DNA from 4 places in the Robertmurraya sp. DFI.2.37 genome. Region 1 is predicted to be linked to each of the others. Evidence: predicted binding sites of a transcription regulator. Region 1 holds the regulator's gene; each other region holds the start of a gene.
The links. Region 1 encodes Rex, which represses fermentation and respiration genes when NADH is low (regulators of the CRP and FNR family bind a similar motif). Its sites were predicted from a motif close to TTGTGAAATATTTCACAA; they were not measured.
Positions count from the first base shown of each region.

Region 1 (7,768 bases):
AGCCACTCTAGGAATGAAGGCAAAGAGCGCCTTCTTTCCTAGATCGTCATATGCTTGTCGGGGCTGAACAAGCCGTTTCCGCTTTTCGTTATTACATCATGCCGCCCATTCCACCCATGCCGCCCATGTCAGGCATTGCAGCGCCGCCAGCGTTTTCTTCTGGCTTGTCAGCGACAACTGCTTCTGTTGTTAAGAACATAGCAGCGACTGAACCTGCGTTTTGAAGTGCAGAACGAGTAACTTTCGTTGGGTCCACGATACCAGCGTCGATCATGTTTACCCATTCGTTTGTTGCAGCGTTGAAGCCAACTCCGATTTCTTCGTGCTTTAAGCGCTCAACAACGACAGATCCTTCAAGACCAGCGTTTGCAGCGATTGTGCGAACTGGTTCTTCGATGGCACGAAGGACGATGTTAACACCTGTTTGCTCATCGCCTTCTGCTTGAATAGCAGCGACTTTATTGTATACATTAAGTAGGGCAACGCCACCACCAGATACAATACCTTCTTCAACTGCAGCGCGAGTTGAGTTTAATGCATCTTCAATGCGAAGCTTGCGCTCTTTAAGCTCAGTTTCTGTTGCAGCACCCACTTTAACAACTGCTACTCCACCAGCTAATTTAGCAAGACGCTCTTGTAATTTTTCACGGTCAAATTCAGAAGTTGTTTCTTCCATTTGAGCACGGATTTGTGCAACGCGTGAAGAGATTTGCGCTGAATCTCCAGCACCTTCCACGATTGTTGTATTTTCTTTTGTAACGACAACTTTAGCTGCACGTCCAAGATGCTCAATTGTTGTAGATTTAAGCTCTAATCCTAGATCCTCTGTGATGACAGAACCACCAGTTAGGATAGCGATATCTTCAAGCATTGCTTTACGACGGTCACCAAATCCTGGAGCTTTTACCGCTACAGCATTGAATGTACCACGTAGCTTATTCAATACTAATGTTGGAAGAGCTTCACCTTCAACATCTTCAGCAATTAATAATAATGGCTTGCCTTGTTGAACTACTTGCTCAAGCACTGGTAAAATTTCTTGGATGTTGCTGATTTTCTTATCAGTAATTAAGATATATGGATTTTCTAGAACTGCTTCCATTTTGTCTGAGTCTGTTACCATGTATGGAGATGCATATCCACGATCGAATTGCATACCTTCTACTACATCAAGTTCTGTCGTAAATCCTTTAGACTCTTCAATTGTGATAACGCCATCGTTACCAACGCGCTCCATTGCTTCTGCGATTAGTTTCCCTACTTCTTCGTCAGCAGCAGAAATCGCAGCAACTTGAGCGATTGCTTCTTTGTTTTCAACTGGCTTAGAAATAGCATTTAATTCTTCAACTGCAGTAGCAACAGCCTTTTCAATACCTTTACGGATAACCATTGGGTTAGCACCCGCAGTTACGTTCTTTAAGCCTTCACGAATCATCGCTTGTGCAAGTACTGTAGCTGTAGTTGTTCCGTCCCCAGCAACATCATTCGTCTTGCTTGCAACTTCAGCAACTAGCTTTGCTCCCATGTTTTCAAAAGCATCTTCTAATTCGATTTCTTTTGCAATGGTTACACCGTCATTTGTAATTAACGGAGATCCGTATTTTTTCTCAAGAACCACGTTACGACCTTTTGGTCCAAGGGTTACTTTCACTGCATCTGCAAGAGCATCTACACCACGTAGCATCGCGCGGCGAGCATCTTCACTGAATTTAATCTCTTTTGCCATTTGAAAAAACCTCCTTAAATAATGTTTATATTAAAACAGCCATAATTTTAAAATCTTATTCGCCGACAACAGCTAAGATGTCATTTTCACGTAAAATTAAATACTCTTGACCTTGATACTTCACTTCTGTACCAGAGTATTTTGAGAAGATAATGCGATCACCTACTGAAACTTCAAGAGCTACACGCTCACCGTTGTCTAGTACACGACCAGTACCAACAGCTACAATTTTTCCTTCTTGAGGCTTTTCTTTAGCTGAATCTGGTAAAACGATACCGCTTGCAGTTTTTTCTTCCGTTTCAACAAGCTCAATAACAATGCGATCACCTAATGGCTTTAACAAGTGAAACAACCTCCTCAATAAATATTATGTAATATTTATTAGCACTCGCACACTTTGAGTGCTAACACAATTAATATATTAATGAATTCTCTTTTTTTTTGCAAGTATCATGCACGATTTTTTAAAAAAATTAACACAAATTTTTACATGAATTTTTAGATCGTACTGCGCCTCATTTCCTGCCGGCTCTTTCTTGCATATAACCTTTCAAAGTATGTACTACTTTTGAAAAAATATCCATCGACAAATATTTTAAGGCAACTATTTGTACGTTTAGCAATTTTATTAGTAGAATGGTTTTAGTGCATCATTAGTTATGTTTAAAAGGGGAATCATAATTTGAAAAAGGAATATTGGTACATTTTAATCATTTACATTACGATGCAACTTTCAACTTTTTTAGGAGTGCCAGCTTTAACATTTGGCGGCGTGTTAATTGGATATAGTATAGAGGAGATGGCTGTCTACGCTGTCGTTATTTGGATTGTCTTCAGCTTTTCCGTAGCCTTGCTCGCGACTTTATTCCTTTTGCGTAAAGAAATGAAGCAACCAAGCTTGGATCGAGAGACTGCTTCTGTTTCAGCCTCAATTGTTTGGGCGATCGCTGGCGTATTTCTCGCGTTATTTGCTCAAGGGTTAGCTGCCAATATTGAAAGTTGGTTAGGAATAGATATGGGCTCTGAAAATACACAGCAAATCCTCTCTTTGATTGAATCCTTTCCAGTTGTTGTCATTGTCAGTTCTGTTATTGGACCCATTCTGGAAGAAATCGTTTTTCGTAAAATTATTTTCGGCTCACTTTATAAGCGGCTGAACTTTTTTCTCTCAGCCATAATAAGCTCTGTTATTTTTGCCTTAGCCCATGCAGAAATCGAACATTTATTGCTGTACTCGGCAATGGGCTTTACCTTTGCTTTTCTCTATATTAAAACAAAACGAATTATTGTTCCAATCATCGCTCATGTTGCCATGAACACCTTTGTTGTTCTCGTGCAATCTGTTTTTAAAGAAGATATTGAACGAATGCTACGAGAAGCAGAATCTATTCAGAGATTCATTGGAGGTCTTTTTCTATGATACGAACACCTTTGTTCTCAGGTATCCTTTATATTGTTCTTGGACTTTTATTTACCTATTTTGCCGTCCAGGATGTACAGCGTAATGGCGAATGGGGAATTTTCACCTATTTATTCGTCATTTTAGCTACCTTTGATTTCGGAAGTGGGATTCGAATGGTTCTCTTTCACTTCAAAGTAAAAGCCATTCAAAAAGATAAAAAATAAACAGCATAAAAAAGGCATGAACTTAGTTATACCGAGTTCATGCCTTTTGTCATAAAATTATTCCTCTTCCTCATCTACTCCATAATGCTTAAGGAAATACACCAATGATTGAAGCTCCACAGCCAGATCAATATGGTGAACTCTTGTTGTCGCTGGTACAGTTAGTCTTGCTGGTGTAAAATTAAGGATTCCCTTAACATTAGCTGCTACGAGTCGGTCTGTAATCGTTTGGGCAAATGGAGCTGGTACCGTTAAAATTGCTACTGTAATGCCCATTTCTGTAATTATTTTTTCAAGCTCGTCCATATGATGAATAGGAACATCCCCGATCGTTGTACCGATCTTCGCCTCTTCAACATCAAAGCCAACAGCAATTTTTGTATTATTATTTTTCAAGAAATTATAATGAAGCAGCGCAGTACCTAGATTTCCGACACCAATCAACGCAACTTTTGTTAACTCATCTTGATCAAGGGTCTTACGAAAAAAGGTTAGCAAATAATTAACATTATAACCATAGCCTTTTTTTCCTAAAGCACCGAAATAGGAGAAATCTCTCCGGATTGTTGCTGAATCTACCTTCACCGCTTCACTTAGCTCAGCAGAGGAAACCCTCTGTTTTCCTGAAGAATGTAAATTCTTTAAAAAGCGATAATATAACGGTAGTCTCTTTGCCGTTGCTTGAGGTATTTTCACTGTATCGTTACTCATTTTATTTCCCCCACCCCTATATAGTCCTTTTTTAACGAGTTAAACCTTATTTTACTTCTTCTTCCCTTTTAAAATCGCCGTTTTTACCACCAGTCTTTTCCACTAAATACGTTTGACCAATAACCATGCCTTTATCAACTGCCTTACACATATCATACACTGTGAGCGCACAAACCGAAGCTGCTGTTAACGCTTCCATTTCTACTCCCGTATTTCCTTTTGTCTTAACAGATGCAGCAATTTTTAACTCATAATTCTCATCCTTTATTGCCCACTTGAATGAAATATTCACTCCTGTCAATGGAAGTGGATGACACATTGGTATAATATCCGCTGTTTTCTTACAAGCCATAATACCTGCTACTTGAGCAACTGCAAGTACATCCCCTTTTTTATTTTGCTGCTGGGTAATTTGCTCGTAAATTTGTTTATTTACTGTAATACTAGAGTTAGCAATTGCCGTTCTTACGGTTTCCTTCTTATCGCTAACATCAACCATTTTTGCTCTGCCTTCTTCATTAAAATGGGTAAACTCTGCCATTATCAAACACCTCACTTCAAATGATACACTATTTTGTGATCTTTGTGAAAATATTGTTATTATCTTCACAATAAATTTCTCTTTTATGAGGAAAAAACGTATCTCTTCATAATGAAGAATGCCAGGAAAAATCTTCTTTAATTGCTGTTCTTAAGGTTCTACGTTACACTATTCCTAGACATATTGAGGTGAAACCAATGATACTATTACAAGTAAATCAACTATCAAAATCATATGGGGCTGACCCCATCTTAACGAATATAAAACTAGAGGTACAAACAAAGGATCGGATTGCACTCGTTGGACGAAATGGCGCTGGAAAATCGACACTCCTAAAAATTATCGCTGGACAGCTGTCTTATGAAAGTGGCGAGATTATTAAACCGAAGGGTGTCGAGATTGGATATTTAGCGCAAACAACCGGACTGGAATCGAATTATTCCATTTGGGATGAAATGTTGACGGTATTCCAGCATTTAAAATTACAGGAACGATCGCTGAGACAATTAGAAGAAAAAATGGCTGATCCGGCTGTCTTTAATCATTCAACAGAGTATGAAAAAATCTTAAAAGAGTATGATCAACTGCAAGTATCCTACAAAGAAAACGGCGGCTATCAATACGAAGCAGATATTCGCTCTGTTTTGCATGGATTAAATTTCCATTCTATTGATTACTCAACAAAGATTTCGAGTTTGAGCGGCGGGCAAAAAACAAGACTTGCCTTAGGAAAGCTATTGTTAACGAAGCCTGATATTTTAATTCTTGACGAACCGACAAACCATCTTGATATCGATACTCTTTCATGGTTGGAAAACTACTTACAGGGCTATTCTGGTGCTATTCTTATCGTTTCCCATGATCGCTACTTCTTAGATAAAGTCGTGAACCAAGTGTATGAAATTTCGCGTTTAAACATCACAAGATATACAGGGAATTATAGTGCCTATCTAGAACAAAAGGCATTGAACTACGAGCGCGAGATGAAACAATATGAGAAACAGCAGGAAGAAATCGCTAAACTTCAAGACTTTATCCAACGTAACTTAGCACGCGCTTCCACAACTAAAAGGGCGCAGAGTCGCAGAAAACAATTAGAACGAATGCAAGTGTTGGACAGGCCTCTTGGTGATGAAAAATCAGCCTCATTTGGCTTTGACATCGAAAGACAAAGTGGAAATGACGTATTAAAAGTAGACTCTTTAGCAATCGGTTACGACAGTGAAAAAATTAGTGAAGGGCTCTCCTTTCGCCTCACAAGGGGAGACAGTATTGCCCTTGTTGGCCCAAATGGAATTGGCAAATCCACTCTATTAAAAACAATTATCGGTCGATTACCCCAACTGGCTGGTGATATTCACTTTGGTTCAAACGTAACTATCGGCTATTATGATCAGGAGCAGGCTGAATTAACATCCAATAAAAGGGTTTTAAATGAATTGTGGGACGACTATCCTTTAATGAACGAAAAGGATATTCGCACAGTATTAGGGAATTTTCTTTTCTCTGGAGATGATGTATTAAAAACTGTCTCAACTTTAAGTGGTGGTGAAAAAGCGCGACTAGCTTTAGCCAAACTAATGATGAAAAAGGCTAATTTTCTTATTTTAGATGAACCGACAAACCATCTTGATTTAGACAGCAAAGAAGTATTGGAAAACTCTTTAATTGATTACCCTGGAACCATTTTATTTGTATCACACGATCGCTATTTTATTAATCGGATTGCGACAAAAGTATTGGAGCTTAGCCCCCATTCCGCAACCGAATTTCTCGGTGACTATGATTATTTTGTCGAGAAAAAACTCGAGTTTGAAGAGTTAAAAGCATTGGAACAAAAAATGATATCAACAGCCGATCGACAAATAAAGCAAGAAAAGACAAGTTATCAACAGGATAAGGAAGCCAAAAAAATAGAACGGCAACGAAAAAGAAGAATTGAAGAGATTGAACAGCTGATTGAGGAGCTCGAAGGAAAGATTGAAAAAAATGAACAATTGTTGTGTGAGCCCGACATTTTTCAAGATCACGAGAGAGTCTTAAACCTTACGACTGAAACAGAGCAGGCAAAAGAACAGTTAGAGCACCTCCTTGAAGAATGGACTGAATTGGCAGAATAATTTTCAGAAATGAAGCACCGGGATAGCAACACTATCCCGGTTTTTATTTTCCACATAATTGTCCACATTTCAAACCTTTATATTAATGCCTTCCACAAACTTTTCCACATTATCCACAAAAAATCATCTATTTATCCACATTTTCCACAAGGAATAAGGTCTTATCCACAAAAATAACCCGATTACTCGGGCTATTCTCACTATCGTATTTATTGGTTGTGACTCGTAATATCTAACCCTGGATTAGCATTTAAATCAAGCTTTGCACGTTGCCCTTTAGCATAAAAAATACTTCCTGCTGCAGCAATCATAGCTGCATTATCTGTGCACAAGTACAAAGGCGGAATCACAAGTTCCACTTTTTCTGTGGAAAACGTTGCTTCTAACCTTGTTCTAAGCCCTTTATTCGCTGCAACGCCTCCAGCCAACAATACTTGTTTAACATTATATTCCCTTGTTGCTTTTAATGTTTTCGTAACTAACACATCAATGACACTTTCTTGAAAGCTAGCGGCTAGATTTTCAGGAATTAGCTTCTCTCCACGTTGTTCAGCATTGTGGACAGTGTTGATAACTGCCGATTTTAATCCGCTGAAACTAAAATCATACGAATCCTCTTCCAGCCATGCTCTCGGCAATGGAATCGTCGCCTCTCCAGCCTGTGCCATTTTATCAATATGTGGCCCACCTGGATATGGGAGGTTTAGCGTTCTTGCAACCTTATCATAAGCTTCTCCAGCAGCGTCATCCCTTGTTTCCCCAATTACTTCAAAATGGCCATGCTCCTTCATATATACTAGTTCAGTATGTCCACCAGAGACCACTAGTGCTAATAGCGGAAATTTCATTTCTGCCACAATTCGGTTAGCATATATATGACCAGCAATATGATGTACGGGAACTAACGGTATTCCATGTGCAAACGCTAAAGCCTTCGCAGCATTAACACCAATTAGCAATGCCCCAACAAGTCCAGGCCCTTCTGTTACAGCAATTGCATCCATGTCCTTAAACTCTAAATTAGCCTTTGTTAGCGCCTCTTCC
Region 1 covers NZ_JARGEJ010000038.1:36,667-44,434, forward strand. The annotation lists gene groL (chaperonin GroEL) at 92-1,726, opposite strand; gene groES (co-chaperone GroES) at 1,782-2,069, opposite strand; gene PZE06_RS17780 (CPBP family intramembrane glutamic endopeptidase) at 2,409-3,146, shown strand; gene PZE06_RS17785 (YdiK family protein) at 3,143-3,352, shown strand; gene PZE06_RS17790 (redox-sensing transcriptional repressor Rex) at 3,410-4,063, opposite strand; gene moaC (cyclic pyranopterin monophosphate synthase MoaC) at 4,110-4,604, opposite strand; gene PZE06_RS17800 (ABC-F family ATP-binding cassette domain-containing protein) at 4,802-6,724, shown strand; gene tsaD (tRNA (adenosine(37)-N6)-threonylcarbamoyltransferase complex transferase subunit TsaD) at 6,934-7,768, opposite strand, start outside.

Region 2 (7,768 bases), on a different contig from region 1:
TGCAATAATAAACTTCTAGGGACACCACCACGACACTCTATTTTTGTTTTTGTCTTAACGATTTTGGAATGTAGACACAGAATGGCTCACTTTCTAAATAATCCCCGGTCATTGCGTAAGCTCGTGAACGGGACCCGCCACAAACGTATCTAAATTCGCAAACGCCACATTTGCCTTTGTATTTATCTGGATTTCGCAAATCCTTGAAAATAGGAGATTCACGGTAAATTTCTGCCAACGGCTGTTCCTTCACATTTCCAGCTTTTATTGGCAGCAAGCCGCTCGGATAAACATCGCCGATATGAGAAATAAAGACAAATCCATTTCCATCATTGACTCCTTTTGGGGCTCTTCCTAAACCATCAATCGAACCGGTTAAGCCTTGCTCAGTTAAAGCATCTAAATAACGAATTTCATCTGCTTGTCCTTTTGCTTCCCGCATCTTTTGCTGAATAAATACACGGCGATAATGCTGAGCGGCAGTTGTTTTGATATCAAACTTAACCCGTTTGCTTAAATCATGAAGCCATATAAATACCTTCTCGTGTTCCACTGGTGATATCATGTCACTTTCCTGTCCTCTTCCAGTTGGCACAAGAAAAAAAACACTCCATAACACACAGTCTAGTTCTTCAATTAATTGTGCCATTTCATTTAAGTATTCAACATTATACCTTGAAATAACCGTATTTATTTGGATCGGTATCTCCAGCTCATGCAAATAACGAATTCTCTCCATTGTTAAGTCAAATGAGCCGTCAGTACCTCTAAAATGGTCGTGTATTTTGGCGTTATGCCCATCCAAGCTAAAAGCCCAGCGTGAAAGTCCAACTTCTTTAGCCTTTTCTATCGCTTCCTTCGTCACATTTGGGGTTGCACTCGGGGTCATAGACACCCGAACTCCTTTTTTGACAGCATACTCAGCGATATCAAAAACATCCGGGCGCATTAGAGGATCCCCACCTGTAAATACAAGCATAGGATTATTCATCTCATAAATTTGCTCAATTAAATCCTTCCCTTGCTCAAATGTAAGTTCCCTCGGATCTCTTTTATATTGGGCTTCTGCCCGGCAATGTAGACATTTCAATTGACAAGCCCTTGTAAGTTCCCAAATTACGATAAAAGGGTCTTTATGAAAATCTCTCGTAAATATCATTTACAATGACTCCCTTCTTTTCAATGGACCTATTAAACCAAAAAAGCCCCATACAGGAAGTATACGCTTTCCCATTTCATAAAAAAGTGAAGGAGATCACAAAAGAACGGAAATATTAACGATTTTGAGCCCATTCAGTTCGAAACCGCAGCTTCGGACTAAATGGGCTCAATAAAAATTAGAAAAAATTCACAATTTATGATGATTTAGCTTTATAGTATACTTGTTAGCACGATACAAAAATGTCATTTCAAACGCAAAGAACGCAACTAAAAGACCTGCGAAATAAGGTTGTGGGGAGTCCATATAAAGAAACAACCAGAAAGATAAAACAAAAAATAACGTTCCTATCCATACCGGAAATTTAAATATCCTCAACACTGAAAGCCCCTTTCTTTTCATTACGTTCTAAAACTAGGGATCATCATGCTTTATTTTTATTATTAGCGAATTCCTAATGCAATCTTAGCATATCTAGACATTCTGTCCTTTGTCCAAGGTGGGTTCCAAACAATGTTCACTTCTGTGTCTTTTACTTCTGGAATTTCAGCAAGGGCTGCCTTGACTTGATCAACAATCGTTCCTGCTAACGGACATCCCATAGAGGTTAAGGTCATTGTTACTGTTGCTAAACCTTCATCATCCATTTCTACATCGTACACTAAACCTAAATTTACAACATCTATGCCAAGCTCTGGGTCTACAACAAGTTCTAATGCACCCATAATGCTATCTTTTAATTCTTGTTCCATCTCTTTCACTCCTCATTTTGTTTTTTCCTTACTTCATTATACCTATCATCTTAGACAAAGAAGCCATCGTTTTCAAACAATAACCTTATTCCAACATTTTCTTGGCTTTGTTCTACGTTGCTGCTTCCTGTGAAATCAAGACCTCACCCCTTCAATTATGCTGAAAAGGTTTTCTGAGTCATGAGGTGCTGCGAGGAAATAAGCTAATAATCGTTTGCTCAACACAATTGTTTAAGTAGTAACCTCGAGGATCTCCGCTTCCTTTACATGTTTTTCAAACCATTCGACAAGCTTGAGGACACCGACTCGGCTTACTTTATGATCGGCCTTTTCATCCGTAATAAACTGAAGCCGTTCTGGACTTTGCTGGTAGAGTGGCTTAATGCTCTCATAAAATTGATATGTGTACGTATACGGCACAATCGGATCCTTCATTCCATGCCAAAACAGCAATGGGCGTTCATGCAATTTTTCCGTCTGCATACTTAAATCATATTTCCTTAAATGCTCCAGAATTGCTTCTTTTTCTTGTTCTGTAAAAGGAAGCTGCACCCCTTTGGCGGCAAATTGTTCAATTTGATATTGAGAGAACCGTTCATAATAAGGCATCCCCATTAAGCTGACAGCAGCTTTTATCCACGGATATTGAGTTAACGCACCTAAAGTAATGATGCCTCCCATAGATGTTCCTGCCAGCCCAATTTGATTTGGATTAATTTTATTTTCACTTTCATAATAGTCTTTTATTAATTGAAGCTCATCAATCGTTTTCGTGACAATTTCCCAGAACTTAATATTCATCTCTAAGGAATTTAATCCTGTTTGTCTCTCTCCATGATAGATCGCTTCCGGCATCACTACTCTAAATCCTTTGCTTGCCAATAAATAAGCATAATGCAAATTATTTTCCTTGACACTTTCAAAGCCATGGATAAACAAAATCAACGGAAGAGACTTCTCATTGTTTTGCTGCTCTACTACATGTAATAATGGAATATCAGCGATTGATTTATTCTCTATAATGATCAACTGCGAGCCCCTCCAAACAAATGATGATAAACAAATTCTTTTACAAAACTTTGCGAAAATTGGTAACCTATAAGTAGGCACACATTTACTATGCGAATGTGGATTCTCAATTTTGTAAAGTTTTCCTATATTTTTAGTGTAACATGTAGACGAATAAAATCCTAAAGCTTTACACTTAGGATAAGACCTACATTAATCCATTCATTAATGCTCTCGTCTGCGTTAATAATAAGCTTTGTTAAACAATATGATTGATAAAATCAACACTTCACAAAGCAGATGGATAAAATATAACATCATAACGAAGGAGACGCTTATGGCTGAAAAACATTTAATTGCATTAGATTTAGATGGCACTTTATTAACAGATGACAAAACGTTGTCAGAAGCAACAAAAAAAGTCATTCAAAAAGCAAAAGAAGATGGGCATGTCGTTATGATTGCGACTGGAAGACCTTATCGTTCCAGTGAACAATATTATCATGAACTAAATTTGAATACACCAATTGTTAATTTTAATGGAGCCTTTGTCCACCATCCTCTTGCCAAAAATTGGGGCGCTTATCACACTCCATTAGATATTCAAGTTGCAAAAGAAGTAGTCGATATTTGTTACCATTATCAATTCCATAATATCGTTGCTGAAGTCATTGATCAGGTCTATTTCCATTATCATGATGAGAAACTTTTGGATGTATTTTCAATGGGGAATCCATCCATTACAACAGGAGACTTACGAGAATTTTTAACTGATTCTCCAACGAGTATGCTTATCCATACTGAGGAAGAACATTTAAAAACGATTCGTTCTCACCTTTCCGATATTCATGCTGAATTGATAGACCATCGAAGCTGGGCTGCTCCGTGGCATGTCATCGAAATTGTTAGACATGGGCAAAATAAAGCTGTTGGAATACAAAGGGTTTCCGACTATATGAATATTCCGAAGGAGCGGATTATCGCTTTTGGAGATGAAGACAATGATTTAGAGATGATTGAGTATGCTGGACGTGGAGTCGCAATGGGGAATGCTATTGACCAATTAAAAAATATTGCCAACGATATGACATTAACAAACGAACAAGATGGTGTAGCTGTTTATTTAAATGAACTGCTAAATCTGAAAGCATTATAAAGCAATAATGGCGATTAACCAGAATGTTCCCCTTGTATGAAATGCAGGTAGTGAGCATACTAAGATATGAAACGGCTGCTAGCTGTTTCACAAGCTCAATGCTGGAGGGATTGCAATGGGAAGAAGTAGCAAATCTAGACGTTTTGTACAACGCGGGGTTGACGCTGTTTCGAAACATGATGAACGCATTCCTTATCATACCACCTATGCAGAAGCAGAGGCTAAGAAAATGGCAAATGTGAAAAACTCCTCATTAGGAGGAATTTAACGATGGCTAACCGGCTTTTTATCGAAGCGAGAAATGCTGTAGATATGGCTAAAAATTCGACTGGCAGTGGTCAGCATACTGCTGTTGAACGGGCCAGAAACGCGATTTCTTCAGCATTTGCCAATTCAACTATAGCTGAACAACGATTATTAACTCAGCTGCAAAATGAGCTTGATCATTTGACTTAATATAGAAAGCTGGCCCCAAGGAGCCAGCTTTCTATATTTGTTCTAACACAACCGGCTTAGAATGAATAATCCTTCCATCCTCATCCTTTTCGTATAAATGAAGAATTAGGGTTGCATTTTGCGGAAGCTTCTCTTTTGCAATTTTAATCTCCAGTTCGAATAAAGCCATAGATGAATCTTTCTCTGCCAACGGTAGCACCTTTTCATCAATATATTGATAATGTCCATCCTCAACGGTATAAAATAACTTTCCTGTATTTGCACTCACTTTTCCTTTAACACGGTACTCTCCAAGCTCACCTTCCACCTGAACATTTTGAAAAATTAATTTCTCTTCTTCTTGCTGCACATTGCCAAAAAATAAATTCACGAAAATGGGAATCAGGAATAACAAAGTAAATTGCTTTAACATCACGTTTCCTCCTGTTCAAGTTTGCTTACTCTTTTTCAATTAACTAGGCCTGACCACTGAAACTGGGCAGAGGGAGTTCGTACTAAAGTATACAAGCGAACATTTCTATTCATGCCAGTTAATCTCTGCGAAAAAAGCCAACTATCCCTGCGGTTTGTACAATATTCGTAAAAGCGTGGGAATCCACTTCATTAATAATTTGTTCCAATTCAAATAATTCATATCGTGTGATCACGATAATCAACATATCTTTTGTTTCTTTGGTAAATGCTCCTCTTGCTGGAATCATCGTAATGCCTCTTAACATCCTCGAATGAATCGCTTCTGTTAACTCTTCCGCTCTCTTTGTCACAATCATTGCTGTTAATTTTTCATGCCTTGTATGGATGGCATCGATTACTCTCGTAGAGGCATACAGGGTGACAAGTGTATATAATGCTTTTTCCCAACCGTATAGGAATCCAGCGGTGATAATAATTAACCCATTTAACATAAAAAAATAAGTTCCCACTGGGCGATCATTCATCCTTGAAAGCACCATTGCGATAATATCCAATCCTCCAGTTGACGCTCCCCATTTTAAGGTAAAGCCAATTCCGACTGCTGAAATCACTCCTCCAAATACGGCATTTAAGAGGATATCAGAGGAAAGCTGGTAGACGGGAATAATCTCTAAAAATATCGACATTAAGGCGACGCTAATAAAGCTGTATAATGTAAATGATTTCCCCACTTTTAGCCAACCAAGAATCGTCACTGGCACATTCAAAAGAAACAATAAAATTCCGGTAGAAATACTTCCACCCAAAATGCTTGAAAGCAGCTGTGCTGTCCCTGTGAAACCACTTGCATACACATTGGCAGGAATTAAAAATAAGTTCATCGCAATGGCATTTAAAAGGGCTCCGATTACGACGACAATCATTTTTTTCGCATGAAGCAGGATGACCATCTCCTTTTTTCTTCCGTCAGCAAAACGATTATATCTTTATTATTGCAATTCCCTATTTTCTTTAATCAAAGCAACATGATCTTTGTCCATTCTCATGCAGCCAATTTGTGCGAAAACGTACTATATTTTTTTCAACACACCATTTTACTAGTATTCATTGAGTTTTTCTGATAAATTCTATAAACTAAAAGAAATGATTTGAAAGCAGGTGTAGTCTATGTCAGTAAAAATTTTAGCTGACAGCGCATGTGATTTGCCGTTGAATTTTTATGAAGAAAATGGCGTCACCCTTTTTCCTCTTGGTGTCCACTTAGGTGAACAGGAATACGAGGATTTATTAACAATCGATCCATCAACCGTCTATAAGGCGATTCGCTCTGGGGAAATGCCGAAGACATCCCAAGCCTCACCGTTAAAATTCGAGCAATATTTTAAGGAAATGGCAAAGAATAAGGAAGAAGGAATCTATATCGCCTTTTCATCTGAGCTATCCGGTACCTATCAAACGGCTGTAATGATTCGCAATCAAGTGAAGGAAGAATATCCAGACTTCAACTTATCGATTATTGATTCAAAATGCGCCTCTCTTGGCTGCGGATTAGTTGTTATGGAAGCGCAAAAGCTTGCTGCAAGCGGTGCATCCTTTGCGGAAATTGAAAGAGATATTAAATTTCGTTGTGAGCATATGGAGCACTTATTTACAGTAGATGATCTCAACCACTTAGCAAAGGGTGGCAGATTATCGAGAGCCTCTGCTTTTATGGGCGGACTTTTAAACATCAAGCCTCTGCTTAATATGGAAGACGGCAAATTGATTCCCATCGAAAAGCATCGAGGACAAAAAAAGCTTCTTCGCCGAATTATTGAAGTGATGAAAGAACGAGGACAGCATTTTGATAAGCAAACAATTGGAATCAGTCATGCTGATTGTCTTGATTTAGCGTTCGATATGAAAGAGCAAATCAAAGCAGAACTTAATGTTGAGGATATAGTTATTACAGACATCGGCGCCGCTGTTGGTTCCCATACTGGACCAGGGACAATTGCTTTCTTTTTTCTTAACGAGCTCCCAGCTTAAAACACTGGAAAGTTTTGAGTTACATACTCCTTTTTCAAATGGCAGACAATAAGACAACTCTTCGATAGAAAGGAGTATTTGTCATGCCTCATACTTCTGATAATGACAAAAAAGCGCAAGATCATAACGCCTTACGCCACGAAAAAAATATGATGCGAGAAAAGAATCGCAAAGCAGGAAAACGTCAGTATTCGAAAAAAACAGACCATCTCTAGAAGTGAAAAGCTTTAAAACTCTGCAAGGAAACTCAATAGAGCTTCTTTAACAATCGTCATCCAATCTGGATTGACTTCTTTTCAATGAAGATCCGATGTTTGAGGAATTAAATTTCGACTTATCATTGGATGAGAACTGAAGTTTGCTAAGCGCCAAACCTAGAGACCTATCGTATCTTAAAAGGCATACGACCAGTTAACACTGGTGGTTTGCTCAACCTATTAGAAAACTGCAAAACAACACACTACACTAGACACCGCCTTAGTGAAACGATGGGCGGTGTTTTTTATATAGCAACGGTCACATCGGGTTAATTTGGCCCCCGATGTGGCATGGCTTGAGGTAGTCTGCCAACAAGCAATTTTTGTAGGTGCATCTACATAAAATTTATAATTATGGTCATTCTTACCTTGTTTGCCTTTTTAGAGACCACAACTTCTTCCGGAAGTGTAACTCCTGGTAAATATTATCCATTGCTATGATTGTTATTAATTTCCTCGATTTGCTGAGGGGTATGTCCCAAAAGCATGACTTATGACAAATAAACTGACAGCTTCTACTATGACGGTAAGCTAATGT
Region 2 covers NZ_JARGEJ010000005.1:67,901-75,668, reverse strand. The annotation lists gene PZE06_RS04330 (TIGR04053 family radical SAM/SPASM domain-containing protein) at 38-1,159, opposite strand; gene PZE06_RS04325 (metal-sulfur cluster assembly factor) at 1,603-1,911, opposite strand; gene PZE06_RS04320 (alpha/beta fold hydrolase) at 2,143-2,940, opposite strand; gene PZE06_RS04315 (Cof-type HAD-IIB family hydrolase) at 3,257-4,075, shown strand; gene PZE06_RS04310 (hypothetical protein) at 4,191-4,343, shown strand; gene PZE06_RS04305 (DUF3813 domain-containing protein) at 4,346-4,531, shown strand; gene PZE06_RS04300 (intracellular proteinase inhibitor) at 4,563-4,943, opposite strand; gene PZE06_RS04295 (YitT family protein) at 5,062-5,895, opposite strand; gene PZE06_RS04290 (DegV family protein) at 6,113-6,973, shown strand; gene PZE06_RS04285 (DUF3941 domain-containing protein) at 7,057-7,188, shown strand.
Region 2: a site for Rex is predicted at 1,337-1,354, ahead of PZE06_RS04330 (TIGR04053 family radical SAM/SPASM domain-containing protein). Genes of this name have one in related genera too.

Region 3 (7,768 bases), on a different contig from region 1:
GTCAGCAGGATTTGTTGCCCGAATTGGCGGGGATGAGTTTACGATCCTGTTAAATAAGGTAACGGGATTAGAGGAAGCGATTAAGCTAGCGAATAAGATGATAGCTAAGATGGAAATGCCTTTTGAGATTGAGGGCTATGAGCTTTTCATCACAATGAGCATTGGCATTAGTCTTTATCCAAGAGACGGAGAGGATTTCCGCACACTTTTGCGAAATGCTGATGCTGCACGTTATAAAGCAAAGGAGCTTGGCAGAAATGATTGGCAGATCTTTTCTCCATCAATGAACATTGAATCCTTTAAACTATACGATCTGGAAAAAGATCTAAGAAAGTCTCTTATCAATGAAGAGTTATACATTGAATTTCAGCCGAAAGTAAACCCTAAAACTTCAAAAGTCGAAGGTGCTGAAGCGCTAATTCGTTGGAATCATCCTGAATGGGGCATCGTCTCTCCTAATGAATTCATTCCATTAGCAGAAGAGAGCGGCTTTATCTTTAAAATCGGTGACTGGGTCGTGAAAGAAGTTTGTGAAATGTTAGGAATTTGGTTGAGGAAAGGGATTCCTGTTGTGCCGATCTCTGTTAATATTTCACCTAAACGATTATTGAGAGCGGATTTTGTAAAGACGGTGAAAGAAACGATTGAAGCAGCCGGTATAGAACCGAAGTTAATTGAGTTAGAACTGACTGAGCAAACGATCATTAGGAATGTGGACGTGACGAAAAATATAATTGCCGAATTGAAAGAACTAGGTGTGAAGATAGCGCTTGATGATTTTGGTACAGGTTATTCTTCGCTTTCGTATTTAAAAGATTTGGAAATTGATACCCTGAAGATTGATAAATCTTTTATCGATGGAATAACGTTACAGACGGCAAATGATGCGATTGTTAAAAGTCTGATTTTTTTATCAAAAGAAATTGGTATTCATATCGTTGCAGAAGGTGTAGAAACGAAGGAACAGCTTCTCTTCCTATTACAGCAAGGGTGTCAGCAGATCCAAGGGTATATATATAGCAAACCCGTTCCAGCAATGAAGCTTCAACAGTTGTTAAGAAGAGAGTTTATGACCCCACAACAGACAAATATGTTAGCTGATAAAGTTGAAAATCGCAGAAAATATGAGCGATTTCAATTACATACACCATTATCTGCAGAGATGACGATTGTGAAATTTAAAAATAAGGAAGTGAAATTAGGCTACTCTAAAGTGCTCATTAAGAATGTAAGCCTCGGCGGACTCAATTATAGAGCAAATAGTAGTTTACCGGTGCAGAAAGATGTTGTGGTTCTCATAACGACACAAATTTTGGGGAAGGAAGTCAAATTTTTTGGCAGGAATGTTTGGAAATCTGAAGAAGATGGCTTCTATGAATATGGCTTTGAATTCATTATCAATGAAATAGAGCGGGATCAGCTTGAGCCAATCTTCCATAATATGCTCCTTTTAGCATGAGGGAAGTTTCAATCATATCCAGCGTTCTTCAAGGAAATCAGTTGGCTTTTTTGACAAGCTAAAGGTGGGCGTGGCCGGTGAATTTTCCACTAGCCTATTTGCCTATCACATTGAAAAAAGCTATTCTTAGTTTAGTAACTTTGTATTTAATGTGAAGAAGGTGTAGATAGTGTTAATGAAAGTAGTAATGGCACTCCTTTTACCTGGAATTCTTGTCGTGTTATTTACGAGAGTAACCTATAATCGCTACATAGGGCTGATCCTAACGGTTGCGCTTATTACGGCGTCTGTTTATAAAGGTTATACTAACTCTTTCTTGCTCATTGTCATTGATGCCTTCTCTTTAACAACGGGCTTTTGGTATGCTCAACGGATGGCGCAAAAGGTACGAAGCTAAGTGATAAGATCTGTAATAGAATCGACACTTTTTCTGTAAAAAAAGAGGAACGTTCAATGTACAATCAAATTGAAGATTGACTCGATTTTTACAGGAGAGGTGTATTCACATGTCAAAGGGCCAAAGGCATCACCTTATTAGAGAACTGGTTCGTACGCATGAAATTGAAACACAAGAGGATCTTGTTAGACTTTTATGTGAAAAGGGGATGAAGGTCACTCAAGCAACTGTTTCGAGGGACATAAAAGAGTTAAATCTAATTAAAATTCCTCTAAACACTGGGAGCTTTCGCTACAGCTTGGTTGGAGATATTAATTATAAGCCACATGAAAGGCTTGAACGTTCACTTGTTGAAGTATTTGAAAAATTAAGCATGGTCGGTCCCCTTATCGTCCTTAAAATAAGCCCAGGTAACGCCCATGTAATTGGTGCGCTACTGGATCAAATTGAATGGCCAGAGATGCTAGGAACGGTTTGTGGAAATGATACTTGCTTAATCATTTGCTGCTCTGATGAGGATGCGATCATTTTGCATGACCGTCTCCTTAAATACGTCGGCATCGAAACGGCAAACTCAAGCTTATAAAAATATAGACTCGCTTACTTAACAAGGCGGTTTCCAATTGGAGATCGTCATTTTTGTTTAGAACGATCAATTTAGCAAATGTGTTCGGACGATCATAAGGAATAATCGTCCTTTTTTATTGAATTGTTGTAATAAATAGTCAGAATATATTTATTTTATAAGCCGCGATCTGAAAATATTCTCGAAATATGCAGGAAAAAGTAGAACGATGACAGAGAAAATAATGTTGAAAGCGATTTCTTTGTAAAAATATACAAATAGTTGAGTTTTGTATAATATTTTTTGTGAAATAATTCACAACTAATGTTCAAGGACGACCACAGTTTTAGAAATATAAACCCTTTATCATGAAAAGTGTAAAGGATATCCATACAAAATGTTATAGGAAATGAAGGAGGTTTTATTATGAGGCATCCGATTCACGTAACATCTGAAATTGGCGAATTAAAGACTGTTTTACTTCATCGTCCAGGGAAAGAAGTAGAAAATTTAACTCCAGAGTTTTTACACAAATTGTTATTTGATGATATTCCTTATCTTCCTACAATTCAAAAGGAACATGATTATTTTGCAAACGCTTTAAAGAACCGTGGTGTCGAGGTTCTATATTTAGAAAACTTATTGACGGAAGTTTTAAGTTCGGAAGAGATTCGCCTCCAGTTCATTGACCAATTTTTAGCGGAGAGTAAGTCGAACGTAAATGGAGCAAGGGAAACTTTAAAGGAATATTTGCTTTCATTCCCGACCGATCAAATGGTCGACAAAATGATCGCAGGGGTCATGAAAACTGAAATTGAGGAAGGAAAGAAAACTCATTTATACGAGTTTATGGCGGACCATTATCCGTTTTATTTAGATCCGATGCCTAATCTATATTTCACACGTGATCCGGCAGCAGCGATTGGCAACGGCTTATCTATTAATCGCATGAGAGAAGGAGCACGGCGGAGAGAATCGATGTTCATGGAATATATTATTAAATATCATCCACGCTTTGCAAAGCACGATGTTCCTGTATGGCTTAACCGGGATTATGAATTCGCTATTGAAGGTGGAGATGAACTGATTCTTTCGAAGAGTACAGTTGCGATTGGGGTTAGTGCACGCACTTCTGCGCGAGCGATAGAGAAATTGGCGCTCAACCTTTTTAAACGTCAAAGTGACATTACCAAAATAGTTGCCGTTGAAATTCCTAAGAGCCGGGCATTCATGCATCTTGATACGGTATTTACGATGGTGGACTACGATAAATTCACGATCCACCCAGCTATCCAAGGGCCTGACGGAAATATGCGAATTTATATTCTTGAAAAAGGCAAAGACCCAGAGCATGTAAAAATTACGGAGCGGAGTAACTTAACAGAATGTTTGAAGGAAGTGTTAGGGCTGGATGAAATTCAACTTATTCCGTGCGGTGGCGGAGATGTCATAGCTTCTGCCCGTGAGCAGTGGAATGATGGTTCGAATACTCTTGCGATTTCGCCTGGAGTTGTTGTGACGTATGACCGAAACTATGTATCGAACGAACTGTTAAGGGCAAGCGGCATAGAGGTGATAGAGGTACCGAGCTCGGAATTATCAAGAGGCCGTGGGGGTCCTCGTTGTATGAGTATGCCAATTATGAGAGAAGATATTTAATCGACAAAAATGGCATCTGTTATTCATCTTTATACATTAGTAAACGAGCAGACATTTTTGAAAAAGGTGGAGAGGATTATGTTGACTGATAAGAAGCCAAATTTAAAAGGAAGAAGCTTTTTAGCATTACGTGATTTTACTGAGGAAGAGATTAATTATTTAGTAGACTTTGCAGAAGAGTTGAAGGTGAAAAAGAAACAGGGAATTCCCCATAAATATTTGGAAGGAAAAAATATCGCCTTATTGTTTGAAAAACCTTCGACAAGGACAAGATGTGCTTTTACAACAGCGACCATTGATTTAGGAGCGCATCCAGAATACCTCGGCAAAGGAGATATTCAATTTGGGAAAAAGGAATCTGTCGAAGACACTGCCAAAGTATTGGGAAGAATGTTTGACGGAATTGAATTTAGAGGCTTTAGTCATGAGACCGTGGAATTGCTGGCGAAATACTCTGGTGTTCCTGTGTGGAATGGTTTAACGGATTTATTCCATCCGACGCAAATATTGGCAGACTTTTTAACGGTTAAGGAGCATATCGGGCATCTTAAAGGAGTTAAGTTTGTCTATGTCGGCGATGGCCGCAATAACGTTGCCAACAGCATATTGATCGGTGGGGCAAAGGTAGGAATGGATGTCCGCATTTGTTCACCAGCTTCTCTATTCCCAGATGAAACGATTGTGAATTATGCGAAGGAAGTGGCGAAAGAGTCCAATGGGCGAGTCATCGTAACGGAGGACATCGCCCAGGCCGTTGATGGTGCTGATGTTATTTATACGGATGTGTGGGTTTCAATGGGTGAAGAAGATAAATTTGCAGAGAGAATCGAGCTATTAAAGCCATATCAAGTAAATATGGAAATGCTGAAGTTGACTGGAAATGATAATGTCATGTTTCTTCACTGTTTGCCTGCTTTCCATGATTTAGAAACGCAAATAGGCCGTGAAATCTATGAAAAATTTGGTTTAACAGCCATGGAAGTGACAGATGAGGTTTTCCGGAGCGAGCATTCTCATGTTTTTGATGAGGCGGAAAATCGCATGCATACGATTAAGGCGGTAATGGCTGCGACATTAGGGTAATTTTCATGACCAGGGAAAGGTTTTTTCCTTTCCTTGGTTAATAAACCTGAAATAAGGTGATCCCATGAATGATTATCATGAAATTAGTGAAGAAATTGAACGATTAAAAGCGGATTATATTCATTCGTTAGAAAAGTTGATCAAGATTAAAAGTGTCATAGATGAGGATGATTCTCCTTTTCCTTTTGGCAGTGGAATTAATGAAGCGCTCAGAACAGCGTTGGCGATTTGCAAGCGATTGGGCTTTCGAACTTATTATGATCCGGCTGGCTATTACGGTTATGCAGAGGTCGGAAGTGGGCAGGAAATGGTTGGAATTCTTGGGCATTTAGATGTCGTGCCGGCAGGACGGATGGAGGAGTGGAGCTATCCGCCATTTCAAGCCACTGTTCAAAACGGCAATATGTATGGAAGAGGAACACAGGATGATAAAGGACCGATACTAGCCACAGTCTTTGCGGTAAAGGCATTAATGAATTTACACAAGCCTTTTCATAAGAGAATTCGGATTATCTTTGGGACCGATGAAGAAACGCTGTGGAGATGTATGCAACGTTATCGTGAACAAGAGGAATGGCCGACAATGGGCTTTACACCTGATGCCATTTTTCCACTCGTATATGCAGAAAAAGGACTACTTCAGTTTTTGTTAAAAGGGAGAAATCAAACTTCTTTGCGCGTGAATGGCGGGGAGGCCTTCAATGCGGTGCCAAGCAGTATTCATTATCGTGGCGAGAAGCAGAAGGAGCTTGAAGAGAAGCTCCGTGAATTAGGATTTGCATACGTTCCACAAGCAGCTGGACTGACCGTTTTAGGAGAGCCAGCTCATGCTCAAGTGCCTGAGGAAGGAATTAATGCAATTACGCGTTTATGCATTGCTTTATATGAAATAGATGTCCATTCCAATGTTATTGATTTTGTCTATGAAAAGGTAAGTACAGATGTTTATGCCAGAGCTATTTTTGGGGATGTTCAAGATGAAGTATCAGGGCCACTTAAGTTTAATATTGGGAAAATTTCGCTTCAAGATGAAGAGGTTTTGTCAGTGGATATGCGCATTCCTGTAACGGCTAATAAAAATGAGTTAGTAGATCGGTTAAGAGAAGCGATTAAACCGTATCAGCTTGAATACGAAGAGGTTGATTTTTTGGACTCGATCTATGTTCCTACCGATAGCCCGCTAATTCAAACTCTAATGAAGGTTTATCAAAAATCGACTGGTGATACGGTGTCAGTGCCGATTTCGTCGGGTGGTGCAACCTATGCAAGAGCGATCGATAATTGTGTTGCGTTTGGAGCGATATTTCCAGATCAAGAAAAAGTGGAGCACCAGCCTAATGAATATATAGAGTTAGAAAAAATGTTCAAGGCTATGGAAATTTATGCACTAGCGATCTATGAGCTAAGTAAATAAAGGAACATTCATAGCTACATCGTTCTATATGGAAAATTAAATAGGTGTTAGGAGGCTTGAACATGAAAAAATTTAAAATGCCTACTGCTTACACGATCTTATTCTTGATCATCATCGCCATTGCTGCGCTTACTTGGGTTGTACCAGCCGGTGAATATGAAAACAAAGACCCAGGGTCCGAAAGCTTTGAACCGGTTCCAGGCACTTATTCACCAGCGGAGCAAAATCCGCAAGGCGCCTGGGAGGTTCTTTATGCACCAATAAAAGGTTTCTTTGATGCTCAAGATATTGCATTTTTTGTTATTGTTATTGGAGGTTTTTTAGGTGTTGTAGTAAAAACAGGGGCAATTGATGCAGGCATAGGTCGAATTGTCCGAAAGCTAAAGGGAAGGGAAATTTGGCTCATCCCTGTGTTAATGACGGTCTTTGCAATTGGAGGAACAACTTATGGAATGGCGGAGGAAACGATCGCGTTCTACCCGCTTGTGATTCCGATTTTAATTGCAGCTGGCTACGATTCTCTGACCGCTGTCTCCATTATCGCTTTAGGTGCCGGTGTCGGTGTGCTCGGATCGACCATGAATCCTTTTGCTACCGGAATTGCATCGGGCTTTGCTGGAATTTCGATTGGTGAGGGTTTATTGCTTCGCTTGATCATTCTCATTGTAGGACTAGCTATAACGATTGCCTTCGTGATGAGATATGCGAATCGAGTCAAAAATGACCCGCTGAAATCTCTTGTAGCTGACATGAAGGAGGATAACGAAAAGCATTTCCTTAAAGGGCAATCAGAAGAGGTTCTTGAGCTTACAGGGAAAAGAAAAGCCGTATTAACCATATTTGCGATCACGTTTGTGATCATGATTCTTGGTGTAATTCCATGGGCTTATAAGTTCGATATTCCATTCTTTGAAAATATGAATAATGCGATTTTGGGAATTCCTGTTATTGGAAAAATATTAGGTTCGATCATTCCGCTAGGAGACTGGTGGTTTGGAGAACTCACTTTATTATTCTTGTTTTCTTCGATTATTATTGCCTTTGTTTATAAAATGGGAGAGGTTGAGTACATTAATACTTTTGTTGATGGTGCAAAGGATCTACTAGGCGTTGCCTTAATAATTGGCATTTCCCGCGGTATTTCCATCGTGATGAATGATGGGGGAATGACAGCTACAGTGCTCCATTGGG
Region 3 covers NZ_JARGEJ010000055.1:10,217-17,984, reverse strand. The annotation lists gene PZE06_RS20765 (EAL domain-containing protein) at 1-1,459, shown strand, start outside; gene PZE06_RS20760 (CsbA family protein) at 1,635-1,856, shown strand; gene ahrC (transcriptional regulator AhrC/ArgR) at 1,966-2,442, shown strand; gene arcA (arginine deiminase) at 2,848-4,080, shown strand; gene argF (ornithine carbamoyltransferase) at 4,159-5,163, shown strand; gene PZE06_RS20740 (M20 family metallopeptidase) at 5,228-6,577, shown strand; gene PZE06_RS20735 (YfcC family protein) at 6,640-7,768, shown strand, end outside.
Region 3: a site for Rex is predicted at 2,725-2,742, ahead of arcA (arginine deiminase). Genes of this name have one in related genera too.

Region 4 (7,768 bases), on a different contig from region 1:
TAAATAATGAAGCAATAAAGCTCCAGTTTGATTTCCAGTAAGTACTTGGTACTCTCCATTTAAATCCTTTACTGCAATTCCGAGACGATCCGCATCAGGATCGGTAGCAATTAACAAGTCTGCATTTATCTCCAAGCCCTTTTTAATCGCAAGTGTGAATGCTTCATGCTCCTCAGGATTTGGACTTTTAACGGTTGAAAATTGAGGATCCGGTTGTTCTTGCTCTTTAACAACGGTAACATTTGTATAGTTCAATAACTCTAGACCTTTTTGAACCAACTTATTAGCTGTTCCATGCAAAGGGGTAAAGACAATTTTAATTGCTGATTTTTGACCAAGTTCATTTTCAGAAATCGTTACAAGCTCCTTCAAATAAGCTCGATCAACTTTCTCACCTATTATTTTAATTAAACCTGCTTGCTTCAACTCTTTTTCAGCATCGACCTGAATGCGAAGCTCATCTTCGATGTCATTAACATTAGCAATAACAATATCCGCCTCTTCTGGTGGTAACTGGGCTCCATCTTCCCCGTAAACTTTATAGCCATTATATTCTGGCGGATTATGACTGGCAGTAATAACAATACCTGAAAATGCTTGTAAATAACGGACGGCAAACGATAACTCAGGAGTAGGTCTCAATTCATCAAATATGTAGGTTTGAATGCCCCTTGTCGCCAATGTCTTGGCTGCTTCCAAAGCAAATTCTTGCGACTTATAACGTGAATCATAGGCAATTACAACACCTCTTTTTTTCGCATCTGCTCCAAATGACTCAATAAAGGACGCTAATCCGGCTGTCGCTTTTCGAATCGTGTATAGGTTCATGCGATTTATACCTGCGCCAATTTCTCCGCGCATCCCTCCGGTACCGAATTCTAAATTTTTGTAAAATGCCTCTTCTAATTCCGTTTCATTTAAAGAAAGTAACTGAGTCTTCAATTCTAAATCTAGAGCATGATACTGAAACCATCTTTCTGCATCTTCTTTCCAACCCATACTATCCCCCCAGACCTCAAAAATGGAATCTCTATCCATTATAGCTCACTCTCTAATTCCATGGACAGATTTTTAAAATATCTCATCACTAAATTTATAATGGCGGACTAAACCTAAAAGATTGTACTAACTAACTTAATATTGATCATTCTTTTGTTCCCTTAAAAACTTTTAAAAATTTTCGTAATCTTAATCGTTTAATTTGAAAAACAACTGTTAACAGCATAAAATAATGGGGACTAACTTTAAAGGAATTGGTGTAATGAGCGAAAAAAAAGATCAAAGGGAATCACTTATCTTTATTGCTTGGGCCGCAGCTGTTATTGCCATGTTTGGAAGCTTGTATTTTTCTGAAATTCGCCAGTATGAACCTTGCGAATTGTGTTGGTATCAAAGAATCATTATGTACCCATTCGTCGTTATTTTAGGGATTGCTACAGTAAAGAAGGATTATAAAATCTCCTTATATACGATGATATTATCAGCTATAGGCGGGATGATCTCCATGTATCATTACGGTATTCAAAAGCTTTCCTTTTTAGCTGATGCAGCACCTGCATGTGGTCGTATTCCATGTACTGCCGCATACATAAACTGGTTTGGATTTATCACCATTCCATTCCTTGCTCTTACCGCTTTTGTTATCATATTTATTTGTAGTTTTCTCATCTGGAAAAAAACAAAGGAGGTTTCCTAAATTGAAAAAAGTAATCATCTTTCTAGCTATTATTATTGTTCTATTTGCTGGTGTAGCCTTATTAACAAAAATGCAAAATGAGGAAAAAGTGTCCGAAGATAATAAGTACAAAAAAGACACTTTACACCCGGAAACGATCGCACAGCTAGATGATCCAAATTATCAAAACCTTATCTTACCTGAGGAGTTAAAAGAAAAGTTGGATAATAACGAAGACGTCACGGTTTATTTTTATAGTCCCACATGCTCTCATTGTCAACGGACAACCCCGGTTGTTGCACCGCTCTCAGAGGAGTTGGGAATTGATTTAGTGCAGTATAACCTATTAGAATTTGAGAAGGGCTGGGATCAATACGGTATTTCAGAAACTCCAACTATTGTTCAGTATCGAAATGGCGAAGAGGTAGCACGTATTGTCGGTTATAAGGAAAAAGAAGTTTTCGAAGAATGGTTTAATCAAAATAGTCAATAGCATTCTGAATCCTTAAACCCAATTAAAAATAATATCGACTTTAGCAAAAAAACGAAAACGATTCTTTAGATCGTTTTCGTTTTTTCATCCTAGCAGTTTATATTAGCAATTCATTCGCTGCTTTAGTGTAAATACTAAAGGAATCATTATGATTTTCCTTAGCCTGATCAGCTTCCAAAAACTGCTCAAAGTCAAACGGAAAAAACAATCCATATTCTTTCAGAATCGCAACATTCCTTTGAAACATGGATTTATGTTTTACTAAGAGTGTGGTCGATTCCAAAATTGATATAAGAGTCTGTAAGCTCGTAATGACTTGATAGGCTTCCTTTAATGTGCCAAAATACTCAAAATGTCTTGTGGAAGTATGCAGTACCTTCAAAGCTTCAAATTTTTCGATTTCTTTGTCAGAATAATAAAGAGGAAATACATTTTGATAAAACGTTCTTATTAGTTCTTTAATCTTTTCTTCTTGGTCTGGTGTTGACGCAAATACAACTTTCACCTGTAACCCACCTTTAATGAAACATGTAATCGATTTGTTATATACGCTAAGGATAACATACGTAAGTAAGCTAAAAGCGTGGTAATTATCGCCAAAGTTTAAAAACAACGATAAATTGGGGTGCCTTTTTAAAGCGAAAAATTCTTTAATTTATCGTCTTTAAGATTACATATGAAAGGAGTTCGTCATGATCGTTTCTTCTAAAAAAGGACAATGGTTTGAATTAGTTGCTCCAACGGAATGGCAAGGAATTACAAGTGAGCAATTATTTTCAAAGGTCTGGCAAGCCCCCAAAAAACTTACACATTTATTAAGAATGAATAAAGAAGTAACGATAAATGGAAAACCTGCCGTTTGGACAAATCCATTAAAAACTGGGGATCGCCTGCAAATTAAATTATTTTCAGACGTTGATTTTGGATTGATACCTCAATATATGAATGTAAACATCCTATACGAGGATGAGCACTTATTAATTGCCGACAAACCTCCCGGTATCAATACTCATCCTAATGATCCAGAACAAACGAATACATTAGCAAATGGCATTGCCTACCATTTGCAAGCAAAAGGAGAGTTACGTCAAGTTAAACATATCCATCGACTAGACCGTGACACTTCCGGAGTGATTCTCTTTGCAAAACATGCTTTTATCGGGGCCCTCCTTGATAAAATGCTTCAAGAAAGGCAAATTAAACGAACTTACATTGCGCTTGTCGATGGAAAAATAGGAAAGAAAAAAGGGACGATCGATGCCCCAATAGGGAGAGATCGGCATCATCCAACGAAACGGAGAGTTGCTCCAAATGGACAAAGGGCCATTACCCATTATAATGTTGTCAAGGTTAATAAGGGCGCAACATTAATCAAGTGCAGACTAGATACTGGACGTACTCATCAGATTCGAGTTCACCTCAGTCATATTGGTCATCCCATTGTCGGCGATAAGTTATACGGAAACAGCTCTGTAGAAACAAGACTTCATTTACACGCCGTTGAACTTGAATTTGTTCACCCACTGACTTTCGAACAAATCCATGTCGCTTCACCAATTAATTGGGACTAGTTGATCATGCTCTAAAAAACCAAAAGGGCGTCCACACTGGACGCCCCATTTATATAAACGGCTGCTTGCCGTAGTTTTATGATGCTAATTATCTCTTCCCTTAAAAAATTCGTCCTAAACCAACTGTTCATACACTATCGTAGAGAATAAAAATAACCTTAGAGACAAAAAGTCTCTAAGGTTATTTTTACTAATTTATTGAGGCAGTTCTGGTTTTTCTGCCATCGGAATTTCGCCACTCATGCTTTCCAAGAAAGCAACTAAGTAGCTAACTTCTTCTTGAGTTAAATTTAATGGCTTCATCAGTTCACTCTTATTAGGGTGAGTACCGCCGCCTGTATTGTAATAATTCACAACATCCTCTAGTGTTGCAAGGCTTCCATCGTGCATATACGGAGCAGAATCTGCGATTCCACGCAAACCAGAAGTTCTGAACTTGCCTTTATCCGTCTCATTGCCAGTCACTTCAAATCTTCCATCGTCCCCTTCCATACCAAGGTTATGGTAGTTATGGTCAGATAAAAGAGGGCCAGCGTGACATGAAATACAACTTGCTTTTCCTACGAATAATTTCATTCCTTCTTTTGCTTCATCAGAAATAGCATCGTCATCACCAGCTAAGTATTTGTCAAAGGCTGTGTCTTTGACAACAATAGTTCTTTCGAATGTTGCGATCGCCTTAGCAATATTATCCGCAGTAATTTTATCATTGAAGACTTTATTAAATTCATCAACATAGCCAGGAACTGCATTTAACTCATCAATTAATTCATCAAGATTTTGGTTCATTTCACCTTCTGCTTGAATTGGACCTAACGCTTGTTCTTCTAAGCTGCCTGCACGTCCATCCCAAAAGTTCTCTTTATAATAACCTGAATTTATAATAGTAGGGCTATTTCGATGTCCCTCGAAACCTTCAAATCCAATGAAAGTTGCAAGGCCATCGCCATAACCTGCTCCAGGAGCATGACAAGAAGCACAGCTTAATTTATTATTCCCAGAAAGTCTTTCATCGAAATATAACATTTGTCCTAGTGCAATTTTCTCTTCTGTCATTTCATTGTCCTCTGGGACAGGGATTTCACCAAGTGGTTCGAATTTTGCTTTAGCTGCTTCTAATTCTTCATCTACTTCAGTTGTTGCCGGTTCCTCTCCTTCAGTTGCATCTTTGTCTGCTGGTGCATTAGCTTCATTACTGCTATTACAAGCAGCCAACAACAACAAAGCGAGAAGAAGAGTAAAGAGTAGCTTCATTCTTTTCATTGTAAATACCCCCAAAAAATTTTATTGGCTGAAACTATACTGTCGCGACTTCCATTCATTCCACCCAATTACATTTATTATATAATTAGATTAATTATCATTTTCGACTCATTTTTGAATAAAATGTGAAATATATCACAAATTAATATAAACACGTTAACAGTAGTGTTTATCTAAAAAAACCATTTTGTGCAGCTCTATGCCGGATGGTTCATTACTTTATATGAATAAAACATTTAGTTGATTTTTGACACAGCTTGTTAACCATCCAAAAAAATCGTCTTTTTGTTAAGACATGTTATTTTTTTGTTGTGACATAACTCCTACTTCAAACGAATTCATATTTTTTAAATACCTTTCGCTCAACACTTATCCTTTCTTTACCATGTCGAAAAAAGAAAAGCTAAAATAAAAACGTCTTTTTTTAAGAAGAATAATACTTGCCAATCTCTTAAAAGGAAGTCATTTTTTTTCAACATTACAAAAATGAATTAATCTGATTTTATTCTTGAAATTCACTTCTATAACGAATATTATAGAAAAGGTGTTTTAAAAATGTTCGTGTTTTGGAGGTCAATATGTTTAAATTAAAGGAACATCAAACGAATGTGAAAACGGAGCTATTAGCAGGTGTTACTACATTTTTAACCATGATATATATCGTCGTTGTCAATCCGATCATTTTAGCAGATGCAGGAGTGCCATTCGATCAAGTATTCACGGCAACGATTATTTCTGCAGTTGTGGGCACATTATGGATTGGATTATTTGCCAACTATCCAATTGCTATTGCTCCTGGTATGGGGCTGAACGCTTATTTCGCCTATTCTGTCGTTGGCAGCCACGGAAATATTGATTATATAACAGCGTTTGCTGCCGTTTTTATCGCAGGGATTATTTTCATCATTTTGTCATTAACACCTTTAAGAAATATGCTTATTGAAGCAATTCCGGAAAATTTAAAATTCGGAATTAGCGCTGGTATTGGACTATTTATTGCCTTTATCGGCTTACGTTTAACGGGAATTATTACCGCTCATGAAACAAATTTGGTCGCTTTAGGAAATTTACAAGAGCCATCTGCCTATCTGACACTTATTGGACTAGCTGTCACATTAATTTTAATGTCTCTACGTGTTCATGGTGCACTATTTTTTGGCATGATTGTTACTGGATTAGTTGCTTTCTTTATTGGGGAGCTCTCATTTACACAAGGGTTTGTGGCCCTTCCCAGCTTACCGGAGGGACTTATTGTTTTAAACCCCATTGATGCGCTCGGTGAAGTATTCTCGCACAGTCTTTATGCAGTTGTATTTTCCTTTTTACTTGTAACGATCTTTGATACTACGGGAACAATGGTGGGAGTCGCACAACAGGCCGGGCTGATGAAGGGAAACAAATTGCCTCAAGCGAAAAAAGCATTGCTTGCTGATTCAATTGGGACAACGGTCGGCTCAATGTTTGGAACAAGCCCAACGACTGCCTACATTGAATCTTCAGCAGGTGTCGCAGCCGGAGGTCGAACAGGCTTAACTTCCGTAACCGTTGGAATACTGTTTATTTTAGCCGCATTTTTCGGGCCACTTGTAAGCGCGGTTTCCGGATTATCAGCAATAACAGCTCCCGCGTTAATTATTGTGGGCAGCTTAATGATGGGCTCAATTGCGAAAATTAAATGGAATGAGCTTGATGAAGCTTTTCCCGCCTTTCTAACAATTTTAGCGATGCCGCTCACGTCCAGTATTGCAACAGGAATTGCTTTAGGATTTATTTCCTATCCATTATTAAAAGTAGTTAAGGGAAAATGGCATGAAGTTCATCCTGTTATTTACGTATTTGCTGTACTGTTTTTCTACCAGTTAGCATTTTTACCCCATTAATAAGAATGATTGATTGCACTCGGAAAGAGAAGGAACAAAAGCTAAATACTTTTGTCCTTCTTTTTTTATTTGAATAACTTTCCATTTTCCGATAATGTTAAATATGGAGGTGGAGTAATGAGTTTTTTGCAGCTTTCTAAAGAAAATATTGAATCGGAGCATATATGCTGCGCATTGGGGGCAAAGCAATATGAGCAGGCCGTAATAGAAAAAAAGAACTGGCTTCAGGCCCGAATGGACGAAGGTTTAGTTTTTTATCGCTTGAACGAAAGGGCTAAAGTATTTATTGAATACATACCTGCGAAACACGCGTGGGTTCCTATTCATGCCCCCAATTATATGCATATTAATTGTTTATGGGTGTCAGGAAGATACAAAAATAGCGGCTATGCGAAACAGCTGCTAAATAAATGTAAAGAGGATGCTATTAAGCTGGGAATGGACGGGATCGTACACATTGTTGGAAAGAAAAACTATCCTTTTTTAAGCGATAAGCGCTTCTTTGAACATATGGGGTTTAAAATAGTAGATGAAGCTGAGCCATATTTTCAATTAGTCGCATTAACATGGAATGAGGATGCTGTATTGCCAACTTTTAAAAAACAAACAATAGCACCTATAGAAAGTAAAGGAATCTCTATTTATTACACAGCACAATGCCCTTTTGCCGTTGGAACTTTGGCAGAGTTAAAAAAAATTGCGGAGGATAAAAATGTTCCTTTTCAAATGACAAGAATCTCAACTAAAGAAGCAGCCCAAAATGCACCAATTATATGGACAACCTTTGGTCTATTTTATAATGGGGAATTTATTACACATGAAATGATGAGTGCTAATAAATTTACGAATTTTATTACAAAACAGTTGGAAAGAGAACAATAGCAAG
Region 4 covers NZ_JARGEJ010000044.1:886-8,653, forward strand. The annotation lists gene PZE06_RS18915 (phospho-sugar mutase) at 1-999, opposite strand, end outside; gene PZE06_RS18920 (disulfide oxidoreductase) at 1,262-1,696, shown strand; gene PZE06_RS18925 (thioredoxin family protein) at 1,698-2,168, shown strand; gene PZE06_RS18930 (YhcU family protein) at 2,266-2,673, opposite strand; gene PZE06_RS18935 (RluA family pseudouridine synthase) at 2,861-3,739, shown strand; gene PZE06_RS18940 (cytochrome-c peroxidase) at 3,935-5,002, opposite strand; gene PZE06_RS18945 (NCS2 family permease) at 5,581-6,882, shown strand; gene PZE06_RS18950 (GNAT family N-acetyltransferase) at 7,000-7,764, shown strand.
Region 4: a site for Rex is predicted at 5,126-5,143, ahead of PZE06_RS18940 (cytochrome-c peroxidase). Genes of this name have one in related genera too.